One region of the Alicyclobacillus sp. SO9 genome, then DNA from elsewhere that is predicted to be linked to it. Evidence: riboswitches for the same ligand, from Rfam matches in the RefSeq annotation. Region 1 holds a riboswitch; the other holds the start of a gene.
The links. Region 1 has a riboswitch for cyclic di-AMP ahead of GI364_RS20275 (TrkH family potassium uptake protein). Riboswitches for the same ligand answer to the same signal wherever they lie in the genome.

Region 1 (10,330 bases):
TGAGTTTAAAACCCAAATACGGTAAGTCGGCAGAGGCTTCTGTGACCTGAGCAGTGACTGGCAGGTTCACAGATGCGACGAGGTAATCTGTAGGGCTGTACCGAAAGCGCTCTTGCCCCAGCCAAACCTCCTTTGTTCCTTGAACCACGATACAAAAAGAAGGCTCGTAAACCCCGTAAGTTGGTCCAATTAAATTTGAGTGACGGATAAAGAATAAAGAAGGTATTGTCGTGTCATGAACGCCGTCCTCCTTTGTATGACGCTCAATGAGTTTGGCAAGAACATCCTGCTGTTTTTCTATTTGTTCAGACATGAATTCGCCTCATTTCTCTTCTTAATCCTTGATAGTTACAATTATAGTCCAGACTCGTCTGGTGTTTAACGACAGTGAGAGGATTAGGCAATGATTTGAGAAGAATGGGATAACGGTGGTGGGTCTACTTGGTCAATAATGATAAACGGTGATACGAAGGATGGGAGGAATGGGTGTGCAAAACGTGATTTTGAACAATGGTGCCCGGATGCCGATCCTGGGCTTTGGGGTTTATCAGATTAAAGATGCCGAGCAGTGTGAACAAAGTGTCTACGATGCCATTTCTACAGGCTATCGTCTCATCGATACAGCTGCCTCGTATCTGAATGAAGAGGCGGTTGGCAGAGCCGTTAAACGGTGCGGTGTCCCTAGAGAGGAACTATTTATCACCACCAAACTTTGGGTTGAAGATACGGGTTACGAGCGCACGAAGCAAGCTGTTGAAAAATCCCTGAAAAGATTGCAATTGAATTGTCTGGATTTGTATCTCATCCATCAACCGTTTGGTGATGTACATGGATCATGGCGTGCTATGGAGGAGTTATATCGAGAGGGAAAGATCCGAGCCATTGGTGTAAGTAACTTTGCCGTGGACCGTCTGCTCGATTTAATCCTGCATAACGAAGTCGTCCCAGCTGTCAATCAGGTTGAAACACATCCATTCTGCCAGCAAATCCAAAGTGCAGAATTGATGAAAGAGTACAAAGTGCAGATTGAGTCCTGGGCTCCTTTTGCTGAGGGTAGAAACAACATGTTTCAGAACGAGGTTTTGACATCTATTGCTGAAAAGCACAACAAATCCGTTGCTCAAGTCATTCTACGTTGGTTGACGCAACGCAATGTCGTTGTGATTCCGAAATCCGTTCATAAAGAACGGATCGTCGAGAACTTTAACATCTTTGATTTTGAATTAAGTCAAGCGGACATGGAAGCAATCGCCATACTAGACACGAAGCAAAGTTTGTTCTTTTCACATACTGACCCGGAAATTGTGAAATGGATCGGTAGCCGTAAACTTGATATCTAAAGGAAAAGGTGAAAAATATGCAAACGCGTACGTTAGGAAAGAGCGGACTTGAAGTTTCTGCTATGGGTCTTGGTTGCATGGGAATGAGTCATGGGTATGGTCCAGCATCAGATAAGAAGCAAATGATATCGTTGATTCATGCAGCGGTTGATCGCGGTGTTACCTTCTTCGACACTGCCGAAGTTTACGGACCATATGTGAATGAGGAACTCGTTGGAGAAGCCCTCACACCTTTCAAGGATCAGGTAGTCATCGCGACCAAATTTGGCATCCAAATGGTAGAGGGCAAGCAGGTACTGGACAGCAAGCCAGATCGCATTCGTCAATCCGTCGAAGGGTCCCTTAAGCGCCTGAATGTCGAAGCTATTGACCTATATTATCAACATCGTGTCGACCCAACTGTACCTATTGAAGAAGTTGCGGGAACAGTACAGAATCTCGTACAAGAAGGCAAGATTAAGCACTGGGGGCTTTCCGAGGCAGGGGTGCAAACGATTCGTCGTGCACACGCTGTTCTTCCAGTGACGGCGATTCAAAGCGAATACTCAATGATGTGGAGAAATCCGGAGGAAGAACTGTTACCGACTCTTGAGGAGCTAGGAATTGGATTTGTTCCGTTCAGTCCACTCGGCAAAGGTTTCCTTACCGGTACAATTGATAAGAATGCAACATTCGCCAATTCCGACTTCCGTAGCATTGTGCCGCGCTTTAAGCCGGAGAATATCGAGGCAAATCAGGTGTTAGTCGACTTGGTAAAGAAAATTGCTGTGGCGAAAAACGCCACACCTGCTCAAATCGCACTCGCGTGGGTGCTTGCGCAAAAGCCATGGATTGTTCCAATTCCCGGAACGCGTAAAATGGAACGCCTGGAACAAAATATCGGGTCGACGGACATTGTACTGTCTTCCGAAGAACTTAGCGATTTAAATGAGGCACTTTCCAAAATTGAGATTTCGGGAGACCGTTATCCGACGGATTATGCAAATCGAGTGGGTAAATAACCAGTGAACAAGTACTGAGATTACATTTCTGCTGCCGAGCGGACATACTAATGGTGTCCGCTTTTGTATCGCACCCTGTTGAACATAATCACTTTTGGGACAGCTTACACCGTCACACTTTGGACTTTATGCTCCAGCAGTAACATCCTTCTTCTGTGGAGGTCGACTCTAATACCTAGAAAACGTACTAAAGAACTAACCCTTCACAAGGATGGTTAATCTATTTGTCAGTGCTGAATTTTGGACTTTTTTAGCAGCGTACGAATTAACAAGGCAGTTTTGAAAGCGAGATTTGCTTTCGTATTAGGATTAGCTCTTTCAATCTCCTTGAATCCCACAAACCTATTGTTATTCTCGTCCCAAAGACGGTAACGGAGGGAACGTAAACTAGAAAGCAAGCTAACACCCGGGACATTTTGTAGAAATTGGAGGTTTTCGTGAGCATGCTGCAGACTGTAATTCGGTACTCTGGGTCCTAAATGGTGAACGTGATGAAACCCGATATTTCCTGTCATCCATTGCAATACTTTCGGCAATTTATAGAAGGAACTACCTTGTAGGGCTGCACTAACATAGCTCCAATTCTCTGCCTTCTCAAAATATGTGTGTTCAAATTGGTGTTGGACATAAAACAACCAGATACCTATCATGCCTGATAGGTAAAGAATTGGTCCTTCGACGAGAAGCACACCTTTCCAACCCAATATCAAGCAAAGAACACCTAAGATTCCAGCGAGCGTAAAAGTAGTTACATGAGTGTTAATACGTTCCTTCCTTCCGGCTCCTTTCCTGTTAAACCTGTATTGATTCAGAAACAGGTGAAGTGGTCCCAATCCGAACATCACAAAGGGATTTCGATAAAGTCGATAAACTATTCGCAGAAACGGGGGTGCTTCCGTATACTCATTCACTGTCATCGTCCACATATCGCCCGTACCTCTTCGTGTCAAATTACCACTGGTTGCGTGATGAACCGAATGTTCATACTTCCACTGGTGATACGGAAAAAAGGTCAGGACACCCGTTATGATCCCGACAATCTCATTCGCCTTTCGACTCTTAAAGAAAGAATGGTGGCAACAGTCATGAAATATGATAAAGATCCGCATAAAGAATCCAGAGGTCAAAACGACGAGGCCCATCGTAATCCAGATTGAAACAGACAGACTCAGATAAGCTAGCCACCACAGTCCCAAAAAAGGTACGATGGTATTGACAAGTTGCCACAAACTCTTCCTTGTGTCCGCTTTTTGAAAACGAGCAATATCTTTATTCCAATTGTCACGCTCTTGGTGTTTATTTATAATCATCTTCCTCTCTTTTTTTGTAAAATAACCGTGCTTCCTAATATTTTGACCTAGGGATATTCAGAAGGGGAAGTAGGATATGCAAGCAAAAGACCCAAATTGATTTAGCATAACAGTGAAATCTTATCAGCCAATGTATGTTAGTCTACACGAATCAATTTTGCTTCTTGATTCATCTTACTTTTACACATAGGGCAACTTGGGTCATCAACGTAAATAAACTCTTTTCTGGACCAACAATTACACCTCGAACACTGCCAGATCACGGTGTCAGCGTACACGTATTCAGAAGATGGCTTTCTCCTATTGTTAAAGTAACTCACTAAGATACCTCCTCTGTGTCTGCTGTAAGTCGATGCACTCAAGGCTTCAAAAGAGACGAGGCACATGAAAGGGACCTCCCTAAAGATATCAAAATAATGTCTAAAGGGACGGTCCCGTCTGTTCATGATGACTTGCTTACTTATGCTACATTCGCTGCCTGTGCGCCTTTTTGTCCCTGAACAATATCAAACGTTACACGTTGACCTTCTTCAAGGGACTTGTAGCCGTCGCCTTGTATTGCGCTGAAGTGTACAAATACATCTTCTCCGCCTTCAACTGCAATGAATCCAAAGCCTTTTTCTGAGTTAAACCACTTTACTGTACCTTGATTCAAAAGAATTCCTCCTGTTGTGTTAATTGAGAACAATATTTGTTCATTTTGTATAAATATAAAGCCGTTCAATTCTGCCCCACATAATGAAGCGCGAAAAGAACGGCTCAGTATGTTATACATACCACGATGGCTTGTGAACATAGTTTTATGTTAACATTAATACCCGAAATGTCAAATGAACAGTATGAATTTTCACTCAGTTATTTTCCTCGTACCTAATCGCTGCTTGAGTCAGACAAAGGTCCCCATGGCTTTGCCATGGGGCACAACACAGTGCTGGTGCAACGAAGTCAACTGCCGGCACCATGTGGTAGCCTCGATTCACGTCTGTGGATGCCTTTGGACCGTATGTAAAAACATTGAAGAGGAAAAGATAAAGTGACATCATCTTTGAGTCGTTTCCATAAACGCAAAACGGGATATTTACTTGAACGTGCAGAGGACAGGGACGTCGGTATACTGTACATACGTGGAGGTCGTTGATTGAACTGGAGAAATACCGTTCACGTACTCATCATCGTGGTGGTTCTGTGTAGTGAAGCAGGAACGCTGTTCTTTACAAAGCCGCACTATCTGATATTCAACTCTATAGTATCTGTTTTCTTCCTTTTTGTGTCAGGGCTAATGCTTTTTGATTTTACCTATAAACGTCGCATAAAAACAATACTTGGCATCTTTATTTATGGATTTACATCCTTGGTCTCACTCATCTTTTCGGAAGCTGTTACGTTAATGTATATTTCCTATTTGTATCCCAGCTCATTTCACCATCATTCATATTCGAACGCGGACGCACTCGGCAATGCACTGATTCTGATTACAGGATATGGATATCCAAAGGTCTTGGGAGAAGCCCACGCTTTCATCATACTGCTCATGTTGTATTCATGGATTGTCAATGTTCTGCTTATCAGCAAGTTAATTCACGTTTTAAGTCGAAAGATCACTTGAACTCCCTCTGTCTCGCAGTGTTTTACGCACTGTTGTCCCTTCTCCGCACAGTCAAGGTTCTCGAAGGTCAGCCTGTAAAACTTTCAGGTGTCCTCTTATATGAAGCCTCAGCGGCCGTAGAACCGAAGTTATATTTAAGTCTTGAAAGTTTATGTGAGTGGAGTAGAATCGTAGCCATGCATTTGAAAATCTATATGCTGAATCCTGAACGCAGCGTTTGGGAACGGAGGGTCCATATTTTTGGGGTGAATCTGGTCTGTGAACTAGTAGGGTGAAGTTCTCTCTTGCCACCCGAACCCGTCAGCTAACTTCGTAAGCATTGCAGCGGGAGAGGTCTGAGAGCGACCCCTGAAGGGTCGTTTTGTCTTTTTCTGAGGAAAATGTGTTGTAGTAACGGATTTCATTGTGGAGGTTTACGGCTTTGAACACATTTCGTTTTAGTCCGCCGCAGAGAATCGCAATCGGGTATCTAACCATTGCGCTGGTCGGTTCCTTGCTGCTTTTACTTCCGTGGTCTCGACATACAGGTGTCAGCTTTACGGACTCGTTCTTTACCTCCATGAGTGCATTGTGTGTAACAGGACTCAGTACTGTAACGACAGCCACCACATGGACGGTCTTCGGGAAAATCATTATTGCAGTCTTGATGCAAATAGGCGGGGCAGGTATGACGCTCATCACAACGTCTATCTATTTGGCTTTGGGGCGAAAGATCTCGTTACGCGATCGCATACTCATTGCAGAAGACCGAAACTTTGGTGTCAGAGGGTCTGTTCGCCTCATTAAGAGCATCTTGCATTTTAGTTTTGTCATTGAAGGGGCAGCCGCGGTGCTTTTCGCGTTATGGTTCCATTTCATTTATCACTACTCCTGGCTGCGAGCCATCGGCTTTAGCTGTTTTCATGCTATCTCAGCTTTTAATAATGCAGGTTTTGACTTATGGGGGAATTCCCTTGAAGGTTTCTCAGGAGATCCATTTGTGATTTTGTTAACAAGCATCCTTATCATTCTTGGCGGGCTCGGCTTCATCGTTTTGACGGAACTCTATAATTTTCCGCATACTCGCAAGTTCTCACTACATACAAAAATCGTCCTCGCGATGACCGGCTTTCTTCTCGTTGTGGGGACGTTTCTCATGCTGTTCTTTGAAGGAAGTCACTCTATGAGCCATTTGTCATGGGGTGGGAAATTGCTTAATTCTTGGTTCACATCTGTGACGACAAGGACTGCCGGGTTTGATTCTATTTCTATTAGTAAGATGAAAGAAGTCACTTGGTTCATTATTGCCATCTTTATGTTTATTGGCGCATCTCCGGGCTCAACAGGCGGTGGAATTAAAACAACAACATTCTTTATTCTTATGAAGTCCGCCTGGACCAATGCCAGGGGAGATGCAGAAATCCATGTTGGACGACGGTCTGTCCCTTGGGAAGTAAATCAAAAAGCGTTGCTGATTTTCTTTCTGGCAAGCGGCGTCATTACCACGGCCACCCTCATTGATGCCGCTCTTGAGCCGCATATTAATATTATCCGAATCATTTTTGAAGAAGTATCCGCTTTTGGCACCGTAGGATTGTCTACGGGAATAACAAGTATCGTTCATGCTCCCGTGAAGTGGGTATTAATTGTAACGATGTTCATCGGACGAGTCGGGATTTTGACTGTTTTGGTAGGGATGTTACGCAGAAAGGGACCATCCAAAGTCAAACGGGTCAAGGAACGCATATTTGTCGGCTAAAGCCAGACAGATGGGACATTTGATAGAATAGTAACAGCATCTTTATATCCTGAAAGGTGGAACCTGGTTTGTAGGGGGGATATGATGAGAGACCTAACTTTCGACTATAAGTCCTTATTCAATCAAGCAACTGCTGTGACACCGGATGCGGTAATTCTGCTCAATCACGAGGGACAGGCCCTACATGTCAATGAAGCTTTTCATCAATTGTACGGATGGACTCTTCAAGAACTGAACGGAATGGATGTTTTACCATTTATCTCCGACGACAAGAGCACCTTACGCAAGGCACTGGTCAACTTAGAAACTGTGGAAAGCACTGAGGATACACACATGACTAAGGACGGGTGTGCAATTCAATTATCTATCAACTGTAAACCTGTCCGTTATGACGAGGAACGACCTCATGGCCTGATTGCGGTGATGCATGATATAACAGGACAAAAGGCTATACACAGTGTGATTGAACGCACTGCAGAACCGGTGTTTATCCATCATCATGGTGCTATCATTTATATGAATCAGGCTTGTGCTGAACTATTAAAAGCCAAGCAACCGTCTGATTTACTGGATTCTCATATTTTTGATTTCATTCATGAAGATTTTGTAGACTTAATGCAGGAACGCACGAAACGTTGCTATATGGGTGAGGAAGTAGATGCAGTCGATATTAAAATTATTGTGGAAGACGAAGTCCTATGGGTTACAGTCTCTCCAAATCCAGTTCTCTTCCAGGGAAAACATTGCACACAGGTATCACTAAGAGACGTAACGATGCAATACGATAGACAGCAACTGTTAGAAGAATGGGCCTATCACGATGTCTTGACAGGCCTTCCAAATCGACGATATTTCATTGCGTCTGCAGAAAAGAAATTGAGTAATTGGCAAGAAGCTAACACTGGCGATACATTCAACGAACATCAATTGGTTGTGATGAGTCTAGATTGCGATGACTTTAAACAGATTAATGATACGCTGGGGCATGAAGTAGGAGATCAAGTCTTGAAGAAGATAGGGCGTGTCATTGAACAGACTGTGAGGGAGACCGATACCGTTGCTCGAATGGGCGGCGACGAGTTTCTGATCTTATTCGAACTTGAGCAAGATGAAAGGGAACTCCATCGTATTGTAAATGACTTGTTAACGAAACTCAATCAAGCATGGAACTTTGGCACGAATCAAATTGAAATGCGAGTGAGCTATGGCCTTGCCTACCATAGAAACGGCGAAACACTACATGAACTCATCAATAGAGCAGACCGTGACCTTTACAAAATGAAACGAAAACGCCTCATTGAACGTTTTCAAAGTGGGCAACACACGCAGTGTGCGTATTCCACGCGGTTCATCGGTGGTCATCCGTAGGTTTTGTGTCGTATATGTTAGCGAGATCGGCCGTTAATAATCTTCCGGCAAGAATGTGCCCGCGTGTATTGGGATGTGCACTGTCTGATGCACAGTATTGTTGATAGGGGACGTTGCTTGAAGCAATTGTGTTTTTCATCTGTTCAAACAAATCAATAGACACGACGTCTGGATTTTGCAGTCTTTGCACCAAGTGAATCTCTGCACGGGTCAGTTCCTCCTGTTGAGCAGCAAAATCTGTGTAAGAGTATCTTGAGATGGGCGGTGTTATGACAAACACTTTTGCATTAGCTTGCAACGCTTTATCGATTTCGTTCTGTAAGTCATATAGAAAGGAAGTGTAAGGCGTTCTTGCTTTGAGATCATTAATGAGCCCCCATGAAATGACCACAACATTCGGGTGATACTGCCTCAACCACCCTGTATACCTCGGTGATACCTCTGCAATTCTTGCTCCAGGAATGGCTTTGTCTACTACTCGATATGCCACGCCTTCTGTCGATGTCAAAGTATCAAATGCCCTTGCTAGATACCCGTTCCCCTTTGTATCATGCCAACCGTGTGCCGTGGAGGCGCCGACAACGAGTACGTTAAGTGGACAATTGACGGTCTTGGTGTGGACTGGTTTCAGCGATGGACTACTAGTCTCTGCATTCTCTGTCAATGCCGGAGTTTGGTTTGGGTGCGATTTCCCTGGGAGTGCACTTTGCGCTGCTGCAGTGTGTCCCAATATGAGGAAACAGTATATTAGCGTTCCCATGACTGTCATTGATACCACCGCTTGTTTGGCCACTGCATGAAGCCCCTTGGATTTTTTCAATTTGTCACCTCAGTAGAAATGTTAGTGTCGGGTTGATGAGAAGACTAGCTAGCTCTAAAACTGCTTTCAAGTCACACGTGTGCAACAAAGTCCAGCGTTGTAGTGTTGTAGTTTAATGTTCGCCAGATGCTTGGAGTGTATACCGTTTGGCAACCAAGTGGCCTATAGGTGCGCATCAATGGCGTTTTGCGCACATTTGGTCTCATTGGGGTTAATGGGAATCGTTGTACAACTCATTCATATTCTTTGACCTAATGGGTCTGAACATCTACAAATATGAAAGCAAGATTACAGAAGTCGGCAGGTTTGACTGCGTGATACAAAAAGATTGGAGGTGACAGTACACGTTGAAAACGTCAATTTCTGTCTGGCAAGGCGTGGCACTGTATGTTGGTGCGGTCATCGGCTCAGGAATTCTTATCTTGCCGGGGATGACGGCAGGATTAGCCGGGTCGAATGCGTTGTTTGCTTGGGGAGGAATGATACTGCTCAGTATTCCGCTTGCCTATACCTTTGCGTTTTTGGCTCGGGAGTATCCCAGTGCAGGGGGAGTGTCAACTTTTGTTGGAGAGGCTTTCGGCCGATACTCAGGTGCAATCGTAGGTTGGTTTTATTTCATTGCCGCGTCCGCTGGACAGTTTATCGTACCGCTTACAGGTGGTATCTACGTGACTTTCGTTTTTCGACTTCCGACAGGTAATGCCTTTCTGATTGCGGCAGTCTTATTGCTTGGTTCGATTATCAGTAACTACCTTGGGTTAAAGACAAGTGGCAAGTTGCAATTAGCGACAAGCGGATTAATTGTTGTGGTTTTATTGACAACGATTGTCTTTGCGATTCCATCTATGCACGCCAGTGATTTGTCTCCTCAGTTTTCCAATTTTCATCTTCGGCCCGTTGGCAGTGCCGCCATGCTTATCTTCTGGTCATTCTTCGGTTGGGAGGCCATTGCCAGTCTTGCGCCAGAGTTTCACTATCCAAAGCGGGATGTAACGCGAGCTACATGGGGTGCAGTCATGATTGTAGGCACACTTTACTTCGGAATCGCCTTAGCCGTAGTTGGGACACATTCCTATGAGGTGGGTCAGCAAACGATGGCTCAAGCGATGAACACGGCATCCTTGGCACAGGTTAGGCAAACCACTAT
Region 2 (3,815 bases), on a different replicon from region 1:
TGGCGGTTCAATATGGACTTCTAAACGGAACCCTTATTGGTCTGCTCGAGAGCAACAACCGATGAAATTCAGCGCCTGTATGTGTATGCATAACTTGCATCGAGGGGTCGTCTGACTTACGCCCGCGTAATCCGAATCAGAATTCGGACCGATTTCCTTCGCTGCGCATAGTATGACAGTGCTGAAATGTAAGGGAATCATTGTGGTCGTGCGTCCATTATGCAAGGAGGCAATTTAATGTTAATGCTTCTTTTGTCAGCATTATTGTTCAGTATATCCTCCAATCTTGACAATGTAGTTGTCGGTACTGCTTATGGAATAAAGAAAATCAGGATAGGAATCATTGCAAACTTTATCATTGCGGTTGTAACAACAACCGGGACCTTTTTATCGATGTCAGCCGGTTCGTATATTGCAAAATTCATGCCACAATCAGTATCAAATGTTTTAGGTGCTGCAATTATTGTGGTTGTGGGTATTTATTTTGTCATACAAAGCCTTATAAAACTAATACATAACACCAATGCAAGAGAACTAGCATTAAAAGATCTTTCTCATATGGTTGAGTACGCAGAACGCTCAGATGTCGATAAATCGGGTCATATTGATGCGAAAGAAGCGTTTATGTTGGCGTTAGGATTAACATTTAACAATTTAGGGACTGGAATCGCTGCAAGTATCACAGGAGTCAATATTTTTCTCACCGTAATCTCAACATTTCTCATAAGTATATTGACAATTATCCTCGGATACTCCATTGGTAAAAATGTGTTAGGAAGGTTCTTCGGTAAATATGCCCCATTAATTGCAGGTGTTTTGTTAATTGTACTTGGCTTTATCGAAATGTTTAATTGATCAGATATCCCGCCCATTCGCAAAAAAGGCTGCCATTCCTGCAGGCTTTCGTTGTGTCATCTCCTGATTTCAAACTATGCTGTTGCGGTTAACCATTGTGATGCTAATTAGACGCAGTCCTTGCGGCGCTAACCAGTTCTGCAACAGTCCCTTTGCTTCGAACGGCGTATAACCATACAGTAGCACGTCTCTCTTCGAGATGCGCCCCTCAAGAAGGGAGCATGCCTCATTTTTGAATCCTTCCGCAACCGTCGGCATTGGCGAATAACCTCAACATTGTCGTCGGTAATCTTATGCTGCAAATGGGCACATTCCTTAATGATCTGACTGATGCGTTTCTGTGTTTCTATGGTCGCACGCACATAATGCGGTGCCAGTGCTGCCACTACAGCTGTATATGTACCACCATTCTCAATAAAATCAGCATCTGCTATGCCACCCAATCCGAATCGACCGTACCAACCGAGTGCCCGCCTGACTTGGAGCTCCAATTCCACACAAGCATTATGATCTTTCACACATATCACCTCACGATGACATCTTATGGAACGGTGACCTAATGCATCAACAGTGGACTACATTGAACTCATGTGAACAAACAGTGATTGTTGACGATTTACATTAAACAAGGGATTTAAAGAGATTCCGCAAGGGATTTATTGAATAGTTTTTAAAAACCTTAGAAAACCATGCATGAAAGCGGATTTACCAACGCGTGTAGTCATTGATGTTTTGTCTAGCGAGATTTAAATTGTGTCCATGACATGTTATATACACGCCTAATCCTGTGTGGAGCGGAGGAACCATTTATCGGGGTGAATCCAATTTGGACGGGTGATGATTCTTGCCACCCGAACCCGTCAGCTAACTTCGTCGGCGTTGCAGGAGCGGTTTTTTGACCCCTCTGGGGTCGTTTTGTGTTTTTAGTTTAAAATGCATCCACAGACCAATAATACCCAAGAAGGAAATGGAGGGAGACATTTTCATCATGTACAAGCAAGCTCTCTGGATTCATCCAGTTGTCATCTCAATTGCAACTATTGCGCTGGCATTTGCCTTATTCAATTTTGGAAACGTAAAGCGCATACTCGTCGGTCGTCCGATGAGGACACGGGAACTGTATCAATCCCATACCAAGCTGAACTGGCTCATTGCACTCCCAATTCTCGCTGCCGATTTATACTCATCTGTGGCGTATGGACCCGAGGCCGGCATCACCGAATTGGAGCCATTGGGCCCAAATGTAAAGTGGATGATTATCCCGATCACAGCATCAACCGTGATCCTGCTCGCAATTCTAATTACATCGTACATAATGGGTGTCATTGCCTATCCAAATGGTGGTGGTGCCTATGCCATAGGCAAGGACAATTTTAAGAAACCTTTGATATCCCTGATTGCGGCAAGTGCATTGCTTGTTGACTATGTACTGACCGTCGCCGTTTCGGTGTCATCCGGCATCCAGACGATGGCTTCTTCGTATCCAATCCTATCTGGGCACGAAACTCTGTTGTCGGTGGTTTGTGTGTTCATCATCTTGTTGGTCAACTTACGTGGGGTCTCGGAGTCCTCAAAGGTTTTTGCTTACCCGACGATGATCTTCGCAGGATGTATGCTCTTCCTAATTGGGGCTGGATTTGTAGATGAAACTCATCATGGATTTGTCCAACCTGTTACACCACCCTTCGGGACGATTCCGCTCGGACTTAGCCTGATGCTTTTGCTTCGAGCATTTAGTTCTGCGTGTTCGGCACTGACTGGTATTGAGACAATATCGAACGGAGTTCCGGTTTTCAGGGAGGGCAAAACGGGAGCAATTAAAGCTTATGTGGTTCTCGGATTGGTTACAGCATTCACGTTACTTGGATTTGCCTATCAATTGTACGTAAAAGGAATTTCAGTCAACCCCAACAATACAATGCTCTCTCAGTTAGCTGGGTTGTACTTCGGGCATGGATTGATTTATCAAATCATCATTGTCTTTACTTTTGTGGTTCTTATTTTGGCCGCCAATTCGACATTTACAGGATTTCCACAGCTTGCAGCTCTAGTAGCGATGGACCGATTTTTGCCACGATCACTCACCATCCGCGGCGATAAATTGGGATACTCAAACGGTATGGTTGTCCTGGCAGCACTAGCAGCCTTATTGATCGAGCTGTTTCATGCGCAGACGAATGCTCTGATCCCGCTTTATGCAATCGGTGTATTTGTCGCGTTTACAGTCGCTCAGTCTGGCTTGACCATCAGATGGCTTCGTGTGAAAGGGAATTTATGGTACATCAAAGCAACCATTAACGCCTTTGGCGCCGCGGTTACAACTGTGGTCGCCATTATTTTTGCCGTAACCAAGTTCACGACTGGGGCTTGGATTGTGCTGGTTGTACTACCGGTCTTGATATTTTTGGCGTCCAAGATTCGACGGCATTACGACGAAGTTGCAAATGAACTTCGAATCGATCTTAATCAGGTTCATCCTCAAAAACATCATGTTCTGTCAGTTGTTCTTGTTTCAGGAGTCCATCGTGTGGTCGTTGATACCATTTCGTTTGCTCAAAGTACAACTCAAGACGTTATTGCGCTATACATTGGGTTTGATGATGAATCCATTGAAAAGATGGAGAAGAAATGGAAGGAATGGGGAGAACCCTGCAGACTTGTCACTGTCAAAAGTGAATACCGCTCTCTGCTCTATCCTTTGTCAAAGTTTATTCGGCGGTTGGAAAATTATGAGGGAGGGAAACCCGACCATGTACAGTTGCTCATCGGTCAGTTTGTCCCCAAAAGATGGTGGCATTATGCATTACATTCGCAGACTTCGCTTCTTCTCCGTGCCTGGATGTTGCGTCACAAGGAGGTTGTTGTTACGACTTTACCGTATCATTTACACCGCTAGTTTCATTTGTGGCGAACACACTGGCTTCTTGACCATAGCTGCCCGTTTGTCCCAGAAGGAAAGC

Region 2: linked by a shared signal. The riboswitch ahead of GI364_RS24770 (APC family permease) and the one ahead of GI364_RS20275 (TrkH family potassium uptake protein) in region 1 are both predicted to bind cyclic di-AMP.

What each region holds. Positions count from the first base shown of each region.
Region 1 covers NZ_CP066339.1:4,341,554-4,351,883, reverse strand. The annotation lists gene GI364_RS20310 (AraC family transcriptional regulator) at 1-313, opposite strand, end outside; gene GI364_RS20305 (aldo/keto reductase) at 489-1,340, shown strand; gene GI364_RS20300 (aldo/keto reductase) at 1,358-2,341, shown strand; gene GI364_RS20295 (Delta(5) desaturase DesA) at 2,569-3,651, opposite strand; gene GI364_RS20290 (cold-inducible protein YdjO-related protein) at 3,789-4,037, opposite strand; gene GI364_RS20285 (cold-shock protein) at 4,112-4,306, opposite strand; gene GI364_RS20280 (hypothetical protein) at 4,790-5,257, shown strand; cyclic di-AMP (ydaO/yuaA leader) riboswitch at 5,443-5,591, shown strand; gene GI364_RS20275 (TrkH family potassium uptake protein) at 5,679-6,995, shown strand; gene GI364_RS20270 (diguanylate cyclase domain-containing protein) at 7,080-8,363, shown strand; gene GI364_RS20265 (SGNH/GDSL hydrolase family protein) at 8,344-9,183, opposite strand; gene GI364_RS20260 (APC family permease) at 9,531-10,330, shown strand, end outside.
Region 2 covers NZ_CP066340.1:82,191-86,005, forward strand. The annotation lists gene ytaF (sporulation membrane protein YtaF) at 238-855, shown strand; gene GI364_RS24765 (hypothetical protein) at 984-1,373, opposite strand; cyclic di-AMP (ydaO/yuaA leader) riboswitch at 1,622-1,750, shown strand; gene GI364_RS24770 (APC family permease) at 1,844-3,751, shown strand.